Regions from separate parts of the Pseudomonas arvensis genome, predicted to be linked through region 3. Evidence: riboswitches for the same ligand, from Rfam matches in the RefSeq annotation. Region 3 holds a riboswitch; each other region holds the start of a gene.

The links. Region 3 has a riboswitch for cobalamin ahead of AB3G88_RS11705 (CbtB domain-containing protein). Riboswitches for the same ligand answer to the same signal wherever they lie in the genome.
Positions count from the first base shown of each region.
Region 1: it holds a riboswitch for cobalamin, as region 3 does, so the genes downstream of both, AB3G88_RS18560 (ABC transporter substrate-binding protein) here and AB3G88_RS11705 (CbtB domain-containing protein) in region 3, are expected to answer to the same signal.
Region 2: it holds a riboswitch for cobalamin, as region 3 does, so the genes downstream of both, cobO (cob(I)yrinic acid a,c-diamide adenosyltransferase) here and AB3G88_RS11705 (CbtB domain-containing protein) in region 3, are expected to answer to the same signal.

Region 1 covers NZ_CP162038.1:4,132,204-4,136,938, forward strand. Annotated here, with positions in the region: gene AB3G88_RS18550 (M4 family metallopeptidase) at 1-377, opposite strand, end outside; gene AB3G88_RS18555 (DNA/RNA non-specific endonuclease) at 511-1,440, shown strand; cobalamin riboswitch at 1,478-1,671, shown strand; gene AB3G88_RS18560 (ABC transporter substrate-binding protein) at 1,787-2,797, shown strand; gene AB3G88_RS18565 (FecCD family ABC transporter permease) at 2,794-3,810, shown strand; gene AB3G88_RS18570 (ABC transporter ATP-binding protein) at 3,807-4,571, shown strand.
Region 2 covers NZ_CP162038.1:4,408,997-4,413,731, forward strand. Annotated here, with positions in the region: gene cbiB (adenosylcobinamide-phosphate synthase CbiB) at 1-269, opposite strand, end outside; gene bluB (5,6-dimethylbenzimidazole synthase) at 266-916, opposite strand; gene AB3G88_RS19820 (cobyrinic acid a,c-diamide synthase CobB) at 913-2,277, opposite strand; gene cobO (cob(I)yrinic acid a,c-diamide adenosyltransferase) at 2,274-2,885, opposite strand; cobalamin riboswitch at 2,965-3,218, opposite strand; gene AB3G88_RS19830 (C40 family peptidase) at 3,266-3,802, opposite strand; gene AB3G88_RS19835 (C40 family peptidase) at 3,947-4,591, opposite strand.
Region 3 covers NZ_CP162038.1:2,598,105-2,602,839, forward strand. Annotated here, with positions in the region: gene cobM (precorrin-4 C(11)-methyltransferase) at 124-870, opposite strand; gene AB3G88_RS11695 (cobalamin biosynthesis protein) at 941-1,333, opposite strand; gene AB3G88_RS11700 (CbtA family protein) at 1,330-2,034, opposite strand; gene AB3G88_RS11705 (CbtB domain-containing protein) at 2,046-2,234, opposite strand; cobalamin riboswitch at 2,331-2,536, opposite strand; cobalamin riboswitch at 2,579-2,779, shown strand; gene cobW (cobalamin biosynthesis protein CobW) at 2,873-3,934, shown strand; gene cobN (cobaltochelatase subunit CobN) at 3,938-4,735, shown strand, end outside.

The DNA.
Region 1 (4,735 bases), 1.5 Mb from region 3:
GCATCGTCGATGGAGTTGCGGTCGAACACCTGGTCAAAAAAGTCGAAGGTGGCGCCCAACCCATCATAGGCTTCGTCCACTGCGGCATCACCACTGGCAGGCTGGCCTTCAGCGCGGATCAGCTTGCCAGGCAGGCTGTCGGAGCCTTCGGCACTGTAGATAGAGCGGCGTTTTTCGGCGCCGATGGCCAGGGCCATATGCGCGGGGCCCTTGGCGGGCACCGCGACCATGCGCAGCGAACGGAACGTGCTGTCCTTGGCCCGCGTACGCAACGCGACGTCGCGCTGGGCTTTATCACCGTGGCGCGCGATCTGGTCGAGCATGTACGGCGGGATCAGGCAAAAAATCGGATTGCGATGAGGCTGGCGAACACACATTGGCTGGCTCCTTTTGCGAGGGGTGAGCGTCTGGACGACCGTTTTCAGGATAGCCGCCATGGCTTGACTCGACATTAATTGTCATCAACCTATGTTGCAGTCATGTTGATCCAACACCCGTGAGGACCGCCCGATGCCAGCACGTAAAGCCAACGCCGACCTGACCTATCGCCCCCGGCTCGCCGACCTGCGGCCGCTGCTCGCGGCCAGCCCAACCCTGTTGGAAGCCCGGGCCGCGACGCCGCGTGTTACCCCGGCCAAAGACCTGAAAAACCGCCAGGGGTACGCCGACGATTTCCTCGGTAGCTTCGAGGTGCCCTGGCCCACCGTGGCGCAGGCACTGGCGCCTGACGCGCAGCCAAAGCGCCTGGACTACACGCATTTCTCCATCACGATGTCACGCGCCCGACGACTGGCACTCTACGTGGGCGTCAATATCGACGGCGGGAAACACGTGGATATTGTGCGCAGCAACGACACCTGGGCCTACGACGGCCGCCTGCCCACCGACGCCCAGATAGGCGAAGACCTCTACGCCGGCAATGGCCTGGATCGCGGCCACTTGGTGCGGCGCCAGGATCCCAATTGGGGCGACGAGGCAAAAACCGCCAACCTCGATACGTTCCATTTCACCAACTGCTCACCGCAGATGAGCGGCTTTAACCAGAAAACCTGGCTGGAGCTGGAAGACTACATCCTCGACAACACGCAACGCTGGAAAGCGCGGGCCACGGTGTTTACCGGGCCGGTGTTCGGCGACGATGACCGCGTGTACCGGGGCGTCAAAATCCCCAAGGCGTTCTGGAAAGTGGTCGCCTACCTCAGCGACGACGGCAAGCCGTCGGCCAGTGCCTACATGATCGACCAAAGCCGCGAATTGGGTCAGCTTGAGCTGGTATTTGGCCAACTGCGGACCTACCAGCGCAGCGTGATCCAGATCGAGCAATTGACCGGCATCCGTTTCGGCAACCTGGCCGACTACGACGGGTTCAGCAACGAAGAGCGCGCCACCGGCACGCGAATTGAAGCGCTGATCCAGGGCCCCCAAGACATTCGTCTGTGAGCCACTGAACTTCAGCCTCCCTCTGCGAGGCTGAATCAACTACCATACCGCCGCCGGTTCCCCCATGGGACTAATAGGGAATTCGAAACGCCGCCCGCGGCGCCAATCGAAACTGCCCCCGCAACTGTAGGTGCCGAGCCTGCTCCTTAACGCCACTGGACCTCGTCCGGGAAGGTCGGAGCGTGGCGACGACGCATCAGTCAGGAGACCTGCCGGCCCAGCACAATCACTAACCGGCGGGGTGTCCGGGAAGGACATCCTTGCCTGCCCGACCGGCAGCGTTCGAGGGCGTATTTCCGAGCCGTACTGCCCCTGTTTCAACTACGGTTCACACGGAGATCGCCCGATGCTGCCACGCGTTATTGCCCTGATCACCGGCCTGGGTTTCTGTGCCCTGGCCCAAGCGGCGCCCACTCACTACCCGCTGACGGTCGAAAACTGCGGCAATGCCGTGACCTTCCCGCAAGCTCCTGCGCGCAGCGTGACCATCGGCCAGGCCGCCACCGAAATGCTGTATGCCTTGGGCGTCGGCGATAAAGTGGTCGGCACCTCGCTGTGGTTCAACCGTGTGCTGCCCCAGTACCAGGCGCAGAACGACAAGATCGAACGCCTGGCCAACAACGAGCCGAGCTTCGAAGCCGTGATCGCCAAGCGCCCGCAACTGGTGGCTGCCGAGCTGGAATGGGTGGTCGGCCCGCAAGGTGTGGTGGGCACCCGCGAGCAATTCCATGAACTGAAGATCCCGACCTACCTGCTGCCCTCCGACTGCGAAGGCAAGGACAACCTGGTGGGCGCCGACGGCACGCGGCTGGAGCCGTTCCGCATCGAAACCATCTACAAAAGCATCAGCCAGCTGGCCGAGATTTTCGACGTACAGGCGCGCGGCCAACAGCTCAACGATGACCTCAAGGCGCGCCTGGCCAAGTCCGTCGCCACCGTGCAGAGCAAGGGCCTCAAGCACGCCAGCGCGCTGGTGTGGTTCTCCAGCTCCGAGATGGCCAGCGACCCGTATGTGGCCGGCCACAAGGGCGTCCCCGAATTCATGCTCGAAACCCTCGGCCTGCACAACGTGGTGCAGTCCGATGAAGAGTGGCCCGCCGTCGGCTGGGAAACCATCGCCAAGGCCAACCCGACCTTCCTGGTGATCGCCCGCATGGACCGCCGCCGCTACCCCGCCGACGACCATGAAAAGAAACTCGCCTTCCTGCGCAGCGACCCGGTCACGCGCAACATGGACGCGGTGAAAAACAACCGCATCATCATCCTCGACGCCCTGGCGCTGCAGGCCAGCATCCGCACGTTCGATGGCCTTGAACAACTGGCTGGCGCCATCGACGGCTACGACCTGCACAAATGAATAAAAGCGTGATCCGCACCCTGCTCGCCCTGACGCTGCTATTGATCGCCGTACTCGCCGGCGTGGCCATCGGCGAAACCGCCATCGAGCCGCAAGTGGTGCTGCAAGTGCTCGCCAACAAACTGTGGAACGCCGGCTACCTGCTCGACCCCATCGACGAAGGCGTGGTGTGGAACTACCGCCTGACCCGCGCCCTGGTCGCCGCCGCATGCGGTGCGGGGCTGGCCACCTGCGGGGTGATCTTGCAGTCGTTGCTGCGCAACCCGCTGGCTGACCCTTACTTGCTGGGCATCAGCGCCGGCGCATCGACCGGCGCGGTATTGGTCGCGCTGATGGGCGTGGGCGGCGGGTTGATTTCGCTGTCGGCCGGCGCGTTTGTCGGCGCCATGGCGGCGTTTGCCCTGGTGATCCTGCTGGCGCGGGCCAGCAGCTCCATGAGCGGCACCGGCCAGATCATCCTTGCAGGCATCGCCGGTTCGCAGCTGTTCAATGCGCTCACCGCATTCCTGATCACCAAGTCGGCCAGTTCCGAGCAGGCCCGCGGCATCATGTTCTGGCTGCTGGGCAACCTCAGCGGCGTGCGCTGGCCGTCGGTGTGGCTGGCGGTGCCGGTGGCAGTGGCCGGCTTGGCGGTGTGCCTGTGGCATCGGCGTGCGCTGGATGCGTTCACCTTTGGCAGCGACTCGGCGGCGTCCCTCGGCATTCCGGTACGCCGCGTGCAATTTGTGCTGGTGGGCTGCGCGGCACTGGTGACGGCGGTGATGGTGTCGATTGTCGGCTCCATCGGTTTTGTCGGCCTGGTGATCCCCCACGCGGTACGCCTGCTGCTCGGCACTGGGCACTCGCGTTTGCTGCCGGCCAGCGCCTTGGGCGGCGCACTGTTTTTGATCGCGGCGGATGTGCTGTCGCGCACCTTGATCAAAGGCCAGGTGATTCCGGTGGGCGTGGTCACGGCCTTGGTCGGCGCGCCGGTGTTTGCGTTGATCCTGATCGGCCGGAGGAATGCACGATGAGCGTACTCAGTTGCACCGGCCTAGGCTTCAAGGTGCGCGACGCCGAGTTGCTGCGTGACATTCATCTGGAGGTGCAGTTGGGCGAAACGTTGGGGATTGTCGGCCCGAACGGCTCTGGTAAATCCACCTTACTCAAACTGCTGGCGGGCTTGTGCACACCGGCGTCAGGGGAGGTGCGGCTGGGCGGCGAGCGGCTGGGCGACCTTTCGCGCCGCGCCATTGCGCAGCAGTTGGCCGTGGTGGAGCAACAAGCCGACACCGACGATGCCATCCGCGTGTTCGACGCCGTGGCGCTGGGCCGCACGCCGTGGCTGTCGGCGCTGAGCCCGTGGTCCAGCGACGACAACGCCATCGTCGTCCAGGCCCTGCACGACGTGGACGCCACCCACCTGAGCCAACGCGCCTGGCGCAGCCTCTCCGGCGGCGAACGCCAGCGCGTGCACATCGCCCGCGCCCTGGCGCAACGGCCGCAGATCCTGTTGCTGGATGAGCCGACCAATCACTTGGATATCCAGCATCAACTGGCGATCCTGAAGGGCGTGCAGGGGTTGCCAGTGACGACATTGATTGCGCTGCATGATCTTAACCAGGCGCTGACCTGTGATCGCTTGGCCGTGCTGGATCGCGGGTGTTTGGTGGCGTTGGGCACACCGCTGCAGGTGCTGACGCCGCAACGCTTGCAGGACACGTTTGGGGTGCAGGGGCACTACCTGACCGACCCGTTTGATGGGGCGCAGATCTTGCGGTTGCGCTCCAACTGAGTCACCAGGGTTGTTGTGGCTGATGAGTCCTTTGTGACACCTTGGCCTGCTGTGGCACATGAGTTCTTTGTGACATGTGAGTGCTTTGGGGCAGGTGAGTTCTTAGTGGTATGTGAGCTCTCTGTGGTGAGCGGGCTTGCCCCGCGCTGGGCTGCGAAGCAGCC
Region 2 (4,735 bases), 1.8 Mb from region 3:
ATGCCGAGGGCGCAGTACAGCGCCAGGATCTCCAACACCCAACCGATATAGGGCGCCCACGACAACGCGGTGGCCAGCAGGGTCAACGGCACCACGGCGATAAACCACGCGGTCACGCCGTGGCTGCGCCAGCCACGACCACCACTGTTGAAACGCTGCTCGATGCGCCCGGCGAAATTGCCGAACGCCACCAGCGGATGCCAGCGCCTGGGCTCGCCCAACAACGCATCCAGCGCCACTGCGGCGACACACAGCAAGGCCACACTCATTGACTCACTCCCCACGTATTCTCATACAACATGTCACTCAGCGGACGCGGTTCGGTCCAGCCTTCGAGCTGCAACATCGGTGCCGGATAGAACTCGGCGACCGGCCCCAGGCACAACACGGCCAGGGGTTTGGCGCCGGGCGGCAGGCCCAGCAGATCGGCCAGGGCCTGGGGTTCGAACAACGACACCCAGCCCATGCCCAGGCCTTCCACACGGGCCGCCAGCCACAGGTTCTGGATCGCACAGGACAGCGAAGCCATGTCCATTTCCGGTAAGGTGCGCCGGCCGAAGATATGGCGCTCGCGATCATCCATCAACGCCGCCACCAGTACTTCGGCACAGTCATTGATGCCCTCGACCTTGAGTTTCATAAACTCGTCGGAGCGCTCGCCGAGGGCCTCGGCGGTGCGCACACGTTCTTCTTCGACCAGTTGCTGGATCTCCCCGCGCAGGTGACGGTTGCTGATGCGGATAAAACGCCACGGCTGCATCAGGCCCACACTCGGGGCCTGGTGCGCGGCCTGGAGCAGGCGGTGGAGCAATTCTGGGGCGACCGTGCCGCCGCTGAAATGGCGCATGTCGCGACGCTCGGCGATGGCGCGGTAGACGGCCTGGCGGTCGGACTCGGGGAAGGCGTTGTCGGTCATGGCTTCATCGGGGGCAAATCGAATCGTCGCACCGCCCCTCCCACATTTCGGATGCCTTCCCCTGCGAGAGGTGAAAACAATGCGGCCACCGCAAGCGGGTTCGACGGAAAGTAAAAGTGCACGTAGGAAGCCGTCATGCGCCCTTGCCGGTAAACCGCTTCGGCGCCGCGCCCTCCATTGGGGCTCAGGCCGCGAGCAATCGGTTCCCACGCGGTCGTGGTCAACGAATGGTGATAGGTATGCCCGCGCAATGTGCCTTCCGGCAAGTCGACACTTTGCAGGGCCAGTGCCGCCAATTTTTTCTGCATCACCGCATCACCCTGCAACAAGCCAAGCAGTTCGGCGCGGTGGCCATCGACGTCGGTGAGCGAGTCCAGCAGGTAGAGCATGCCGCCGCACTCAGCAAGCAACGGCTTGCCCGCCGCGTGGTGCGCGCGAATGGCGTCGAGCATCGGGGTATTTTCAGACAGCGCCTGGTGGTGCAACTCCGGGTAACCGCCGGGCAGATAGAGACTGTCGGCGTCAGGCAACGCGTGGTCATGGATCGGCGAGAAAAACGTCAGTTCAGCGCCCATCGCCCGCAACAGGTCGAGGCTGGCGCCGTAGGTAAAGGCGAAGGCTTCGTCGCGGGCCACGGCAATGCGGACACCGGCCAACAGCGGCTCGGCGGCGATCACTTCAGGCGCGGCGAAGGTTACGGGTGGCGGCAAGGCGACTTCGCAACTGCTGCCCAAGGCTTGGGCGGCGGCATCCAGGCGTGCATCGAGGTCATTCAGTTCGCTGGCTTGCACCAGACCCAGATGACGGCTCGGCAGTTCGATTCCGGTCTCGCGGGACAGTGCGCCATACCAGCGCAGGCCTTCGGTGAGACTGCCTTCAAGCAACTGCGCATGGCGCAACGTGCCGACGCGGTTGGCCAGCACGCCGGCGAATGGCAGATCCGGCTGGTAGCGCGCCAAGCCCAGTGCCAGGGCGCCAAAGGTCTGGGCCATGGCGGTGCCATCAATCACGCCCAGCACCGGCACGCCGAAGTGGCGCGCCAGATCGGCGCTGGAGGGCGTGCCGTCGAACAGGCCCATCACGCCTTCGATCAGGATCAGGTCGGCCTCCCCCGCTGCTTCCCACAGCAGGCGGCGACTTTCCTGTTCACCCACCATCCACATGTCCAATTGATACACCGGTGCACCGCTGGCGCGCTCGTGGATCATCGGATCGAGGAAGTCCGGGCCGCATTTGAACACACGCACCTTGCGCCCCAGGTTGCGGTGCAAACGCGCCAGCGCGGCGGTGACGGTGGTTTTGCCCTGGCCGGACGCCGGTGCGGCGATCAATACGGCTGGGCAATGACGGGGCTGATTCAAAGTTCGACGCCCTTCTGTGCCTTGATACCGGCCTGGAATGCGTGCTTGAGCATGCCCATTTCGGTGACGGTGTCGCCCATCTCGATCAGTTCCGGCTTGGCGCCACGGCCGGTGACCACCACGTGTTGCATCGGCGGGCGGGCTTGCAGGTCGCTGAGCACTTGGTCCAGGTCGAGGTAGCCGTGCTTGAGGGCGATGTTCAGTTCGTCCAGCACCACCAGGCCGATGGCTGGGTCTTGCAGCAGCTCGCGGGACACCGCCCAGGCAGCTTCGGCGGCGGCGATATCGCGCTGGCGGTCCTGGGTTTCCCAGGTAAAACCTTCGCCCATGACATGGAAGCGCACTTGCTCGGGGAAGCGGCGGAAGAACAACTCCTCACCTGTGCTGTTGCGCCCCTTGATGAACTGCACCACGCCGCACTGCATGCCATGGCCCATGGCGCGGGCGAGCATGCCAAACGCCGAGCTGCTCTTGCCTTTGCCGTTGCCGGTAAGTACCAGCAGCAAGCCGCATTCGTTGGGGGAATTGGCAATGCGCTCGTCGATCACGGCTTTTTTGCGCAGCATGCGCGCCAGGTGGCGTTCGTCGCGGTCGGGGGTATCGGTCATGGCAGCTCTCCGTTGGGGCTGGACAAAAACGGCGGGCAGGAAAAAGAAAAAACAGACAGCCAAGCATCGCCCACCGTGATGCTGTTGGATGATCCAGGCCGGTCTCCGGGCTCATGAGTGGCGCTGCTCTTTATAGAGAGCACACAGGCCAACGCTGCGCCTTCCCATATCGCGAGCGATACAGTGGCAAAAGCAGCGTCTTGACTCATTTACCGTTGCGGGGGCAGCGCCGGAATTGCGGCGGCGCTGTGTACAAGCGCGCTCACTCACCGGCTTCCCTGTTTCACTCCGTCGACCCATGGGTCACAGAGCACCTGGAACAAGCGGCGAAGGTTAGTGGGTTGAGGGGCTAGCTGCAAGCTTCAAGCTTGCAGCTGCTTTTAAGGATTGCGCGCCAGATTCCCCGGCAACACACGCTTGGCGCTCAGGTAGGCATTCTGCCAATACGCTTTGGACAAGGTATCCAGCTTCACCGTACCGCCGGTTTGCGGCGCATGGACAAAACGGCCTTCGCCCACGTAGATCCCGGCATGACTGACCTGCGAACCACCGCCGGTGGCGAAGAACAGCAGGTCGCCGGTTTGCAGGTTCTGCTCGCTCACGTCCTGGGCGCGCATCACGATCAGTTCGCGGGTGGTGCGCGGCAGGGAGATCCCGGCGGCGTCGCGAAACACAAAGCCGATCAGGCCGCTGCAATCAAAGCCCGAGTCCGGCGTGTTGCCGCCCCAGCGATAAGGCGTGCCGACCAGGCCCAGCGCACGGAAGAGCACGTCTTCGGCAGCAGGTGAGAAATTCTGGGTGGAGTAGTTGAACACCGGCTTGGGCTTGACCGCGACAGGAGCGGGCGGTGGACGGCTGGCGCAAGCGCTGAGCAGCGCGGCGCACACGAGGAGAACAAGGCGGGCTGACGTCGACATGTGCAAAACAATCCTGGTCTGGATGCGGCTTTCGCTGCCGAACGCTGAAAACCAGAACGCGCAAGCAAGGCTCGCGCGAACGGATTACAACAATGTCCAGGGATTCTAGCGCTTACACGTCAAACTTCAAGTATCACTTTAAGTTTACTTGCTAGCGGTAACTGTCGTCGGGGCCATGGCGAGTGCACGCTTGGCTTCGATGAAGGTTTTGCTCCAGTAGCTGTCGCCCAGGCTGTCGACTCGAACACCGCCACTGCGACGGCTGCTGGAGTGGATGAACTGGTTATCGCCCAGGTAGATACCGGCGTGGCTGACACGACCACGGCCTGCAGTACTGAAGAAAAGCAGATCACCGGGCTTGAGGTTGTTGCGCGCGACCAACGGTGCTTTCACGTTGATCATTTCGCGAGTGGAGCGTGGCAGGTTCATGCCAGCCTCTTCACGAAACAGATAGCCGATGAAACCGCTGCAATCGAAACCGGCTTCAGAGGTACCGCCGAAACGGTAACGGGTACCGATCAGGGACATGCCACGTTCGAGGATGCTGTCGGCCAGAACTGGAAGCTGATAAGGCTTGTTGCCGGAGAAGTCGGCCAGTTCTTTCTCGGTTGCCTGCTCTTCTTTATAAAGAGCTTCCTGATAGACAGTGGAAGACTGCGCTGCAACGAATTTTGCCTGGGCATGTTGTTGAGGCTTTTGCTGCTCAACCACCTGTTGAGGGTGGGAGGCGCAACCAAACAACAGGGTAACGAGTGCGAGAGGCACGAGGGGTGCGAAGCGATTTAGCATGGGCACGACCGTGGCTGATGTGTAAAGAAGCCGAGACTATGCCCTCTATCACATCGATTTGCAAATTCAATCGTGATCTATGTGACTTCTTGTTTGGACTATGACATCTAAGCCCTTAACACCCTATAGACGCCTTTCGCGTGG
Region 3 (4,735 bases):
TTCATTGCTTTACGCAATACATCTAACAAAGAAGATCAACTGTGGGAAGGGGCTTGCCCCCGATAGGGTCATATCAGCCGCCACCTAAGCAAGCTGGTACGCCGCCATTTGTGAGGTAAAAACTCACGGCCGATAAAGGTGCGCATGCCCCGCCCGATACAGCGACGATTCACTGAAACTGTCACTCTCCAACACCCGTCCCACCACAATCAGCGCCGTACGCCGAAAACCCTTGGCCTCGACCTTTCCGGCAATGTCACTGAGCGTGCCCACCACCCAATCCTGATCCGGCCACGTGGCCCGGTGCACCACCGCAATCGGGCAATCAGCGCCATAGTGCGGCAGCAGTTCGGCGACGATTTTCTCCAGATGGTTGACCCCCAGATGAATCGCCATGGTTGTCCCATGCCGCGCCAGACTGTCGAAGTCCTCGCCGGCCGGCATGCTGGTTTTATCGGCATAGCGGGTCAGGATCACGCTTTGGGCGATGTCCGGCAGAGTCAGTTCGGTCTCCAGCAGCGCGGCGCAGGCCGCTACGGCGGTGACGCCAGGGATGATCTGGAATGGGATGCCCAGTTCACGCAAATGACGGATTTGCTCGCCGATTGCGCCGTAGAGGCTCGGATCACCGGAGTGCACGCGCGCGACGTCCTGGCCTTTGCCGTGGGCAGTCTTGATCAGGTCGATGATCTGCTCCAGGTGCAGTTCGGCGCTGTTCACCACCTGTTCTGCCTGATGCCCCTCCAGGACCGCAGCGGGCACCAGCGAACCGGCGTAAATGATCACCGGGCAACTACGGATCAGCCGCTGGCCTTTGACGGTGATCAATTCCGGGTCGCCGGGGCCTGCGCCGATGAAGTAGACGGTCATTGGGGAGTTCCTGTCAAAAACGGGCGAGCATGAAGATTGCTCATGATCGGGGAGGGCGATTATCGGGGGTTTAACCGGCGCAGGCCAACGCAAAGGTGGCTTGGGCGGTTTTTTTGCGGGTGATGAGCAACCGGGCAGGAGCGCCGCAGAGCTGTTCCGCAAGGGCCAGGGCGGCGCTTTCGGCGATGCCGTAACAGCCCGTATGGGCGAACGCGACGGCGGACTTGTGGCTGAGTCGGTCTGCATAAGCGGCCAGTTGCTCGGCGCTGAAGCACTGCAAAGGCAGATTCAACTGCCGCGCCAGCGCCAGCAAGCCTGGCTCGTCCTGTTTGCGGTCGATGCTGGCCAGTGCGGTGATGCTGTGGCGATCAATCCCGCCCTCGGCGAGGGCGGTATCCAACAGCGCCAGCAGGGCGTGAGCCGCACAACCGCGCTGGCAACCCAGGCCGACCACGTAGGTCATGCCGAGTATTGATCGTCGCGGTTGCGGCGGAACAGCCAGGCGCTGATCAGGCCCAGGGCCAGCCAGAACGCCACGTTGGTCAGTTGCGAGGCGATTTTGAACTGCGCTTCCAGGGCTTGCGGCGCGAGCATCGCATGCACTTCCGGTTGCGGCGCGCCGATCACGTGCGGTACCGCAAGGATGGCAGCGCCGAGCACTTTGAGCAGCCAGTTGCGGCCGAACACGATGAGCGCAATCCCGGCAGCGGTGGAGGCCGCAGTGCCGATCCACCACGTCTGGCGCAGCGCCAGATCAGCGGCTGCCGTGCCCGGCAACTCGGGCGGCAGGCCCATCGTCGGTGCCAGCACAAAGGTCGCGTAACCGGCCAAACCCCACAGCAGGCCTTGTGCCGTGCGGGTGGGCGCACGCAAGGTGTAGAGGCCGGCCAGCATCAGCGCGAAACCGACCGCTACCACCAGGTTGCCACCCGTAGTGGACAGCACGCGCTGCCAGCCGTCTTCCGGCTCCCAGGCTTCGGCATCGTGGGTGTGGGCAGCAGCGCTGGCGGCGTGTTCGTGCACCACTTCGGTGGCTGCAGGGGCTTTTTCAAAGGTTTCCGCCTGCAATATCAGCGGGGCGACCCAAAAGCTTTGCAGCAGGGTCAGCAGCAGGGCGGCCAGCAAGCCGGTGAACCCTGCGGTTTGCGCAATACGCTTGATCATGTCGGCAGGTCTCAGTGGCACGGGAACGCGGCGCTGTGGCGAGTATCGTGGGCAGCGTTGTGCACCGCCTCGATATGCGAGAAACCGGCGAAATACACCAGGCACGCGCCGAGAATCGACGCACCGATGGCGGCGGTCAGGCGTTGGCTCAGGGTAGAAGTGCTGCTGGCGGAGGGCGAAGTGCTGCTGATGATCGACATGGCGCGTCCCTTTCAGGTGTCTGGGTGAAACGAGCGCATGAAAACCCCGCGAGCCAGGCACGCAGGGTTCCGAACAGCGCCCGCCCACCGCGGGTTTGTTATCTGATTTTTCGGGCCGGTCTCCGGGCTTGCGAGGGACACTGGGTCTATAAAGCATCGCCTTCCCATGCCGTACTGGCACAGTGGATCTGACGCTTCACTCGCTTACCGTTGCGGGGGCAGCACCGGACTGGTCATGGCGTGCATGATTTACCGGTTTCCCGTTTCACCCCGTGAGGGGCACCCGAAACAAGATGTGTAGGAGAGCATGGGCGGGGGACGGTAGTCAAATGCGGCAAGCCCCTGTAGCCTTGCACCTTCGAGGTTCTTCGGCCCAGGCCGAAGCTAAGAAGGGAACGCGGTTCAAGCCGCGGCTGCCCCCGCAACTGTGAAGGGTTCATCCGACTGCCACGCCACTGCCATCAACGGCGGGAAGGCGCAGTCGGCGCCGGTCTCGCGACCCGCAAGCCCCAAGCCAGGAGACCTGCCTCGCAACCGATTTTCCAATTCAACCGGGCGGGGTGATCCGGTGACGAAATCCGCTTCTGCGCCATGCCGCAGGGCCTATCGTCCCGTATGCCCGCCCCCAAGGGCATCCGATGAAAACACTGGCCAAACTTCCCGTCACCATCGTTACCGGCTTCCTCGGCTCGGGCAAAACCACCTTGCTGCGCCATATGCTCGACAACGCCCAGGGCCGTCGCATCGCCGTGATCGTCAATGAGTTCGGCGAGCTGGGCATTGATGGTGAAATCCTCAAGCAGTGCTCCATTGGTTGCACCGAAGAAGAAGCCAACGGCCGTGTCTACGAACTGGCCAACGGCTGCCTGTGCTGCACCGTGCAGGAAGAATTCTTCCCGGTGATGCGCGAGTTGGTCGCCCGTCGCGGCGACCTTGACCATATCCTTATCGAAACCTCGGGCCTGGCCCTGCCAAAACCACTGGTACAAGCCTTCCAGTGGCCGGAAATCCGCAGCGCCTGCACGGTAGACGCGGTGATTACCGTGGTCGACAGCCCGGCCGTGGCCGCTGGCACCTTCGCTGCGTTCCCCGATCAAGTGGACGCCCAGCGCAAGCTCGACCCGAACCTGGACCACGAGTCGCCGCTGCACGAGCTGTTCGCCGACCAACTGGCCAGCGCCGACCTGGTGATCCTCAACAAGTCCGATCTGATCAGCCCGCAAGACCTGGCCCGTGTCCGCCTGGAAGTCGCCGAAGAGCTGCCGCCAGCCGTGAAGATTATCGAAGCCAGCAGCGGTCGCGTACCCCTGGACGTGCTGATTGGCCTGGGTGCTGGGTCCGAAGAGCACATCGACGGTCGTCACAGCCATCACGATCACCACCACGAAGGTGAAGACGACCACGATCACGATGCGTTTGACTCCATCTCCATCGACCTGCCTCAAGCCGATGAAGCGCTGCTGCTCGACGCCTTGACCCAGCTGGTGGTGCAGCACGGCATCCTGCGCGTCAAAGGCTTCGCCGCGATCCCGAACAAACCGATGCGCCTGCTGATCCAGGGCGTGGGCACCCGTTTCGACAAACACTTCGACCGCGCCTGGACGGCCGATGAAGCCCGCATCACGCGCCTGGTGCTGATCGGCCAGGACCTCGACGCGGCCGGCCTCGAAGCGCAATTGCGCGCCGCGCTCAGCGTTTAACCCATGCACCTGCTCAGGACTCAGCCCGGTGGTTTCGTCGCGGACGACAATATTGCCGACCTTGGCCAAACGCCCGCCGAGCTGGTGATCCTGTGCAGCGGTGATTCCAGCCTGGCATTGTTGGCCGAAGCGGCCCAGCAGTTACCCGACGACTACCCCAGCCTGCGCCTGGCCAACCCGATGCAAGTGCAGAACCATGCCTCGGTCGACCTGTATGTCGATGAGGTGCTGCGCCACGCCAAGGTCATCCTGATTTCCCTGCACGGGGGCATCGGTTATTGGCGCTACGGCATCGAACGCTTGGTGGAGTTGGCGGAGCGCGGCGTGCAGTTGATTCTGGTGCCGGGAGATGATCGCCCGGATCCGGAGCTCAGCGGCCTCAGTACCGTCGGCGTCGAGGTTCGGGATCGCCTGTGGCAGTTTCTGCGTCAGGGCGGGCTGGCCAATGCGCTGGATTTCTATCGCTGCCTGGCCAGTGGCTATCTGGACCGCGATTACCCGTGGGCCGAACCGCAAACCCTGGCGCGCACGGCGATCTATCACCCCCATAAAGCCAATGCCCGGCTCGACGACTGGCAGGCGGATTGGCACGCCGAGCAAGCTGTGGCGGCCGTGCTGTTCTACCGCTCGCACTTGCAGGCGGCCAATACCGGTTTTATCGACGTGTTCTGCCAGCGCTTGCAGGCGGCGGGCCTCAATCCGTTGCCGATGGCGGTGGCCAGCCTGAAAGAGCCCGGCTGCCTCGCGGCGGTCGAGGACTGGCTGGATGAAGCGCAGGCCTCGGTGATTCTGAATACCACC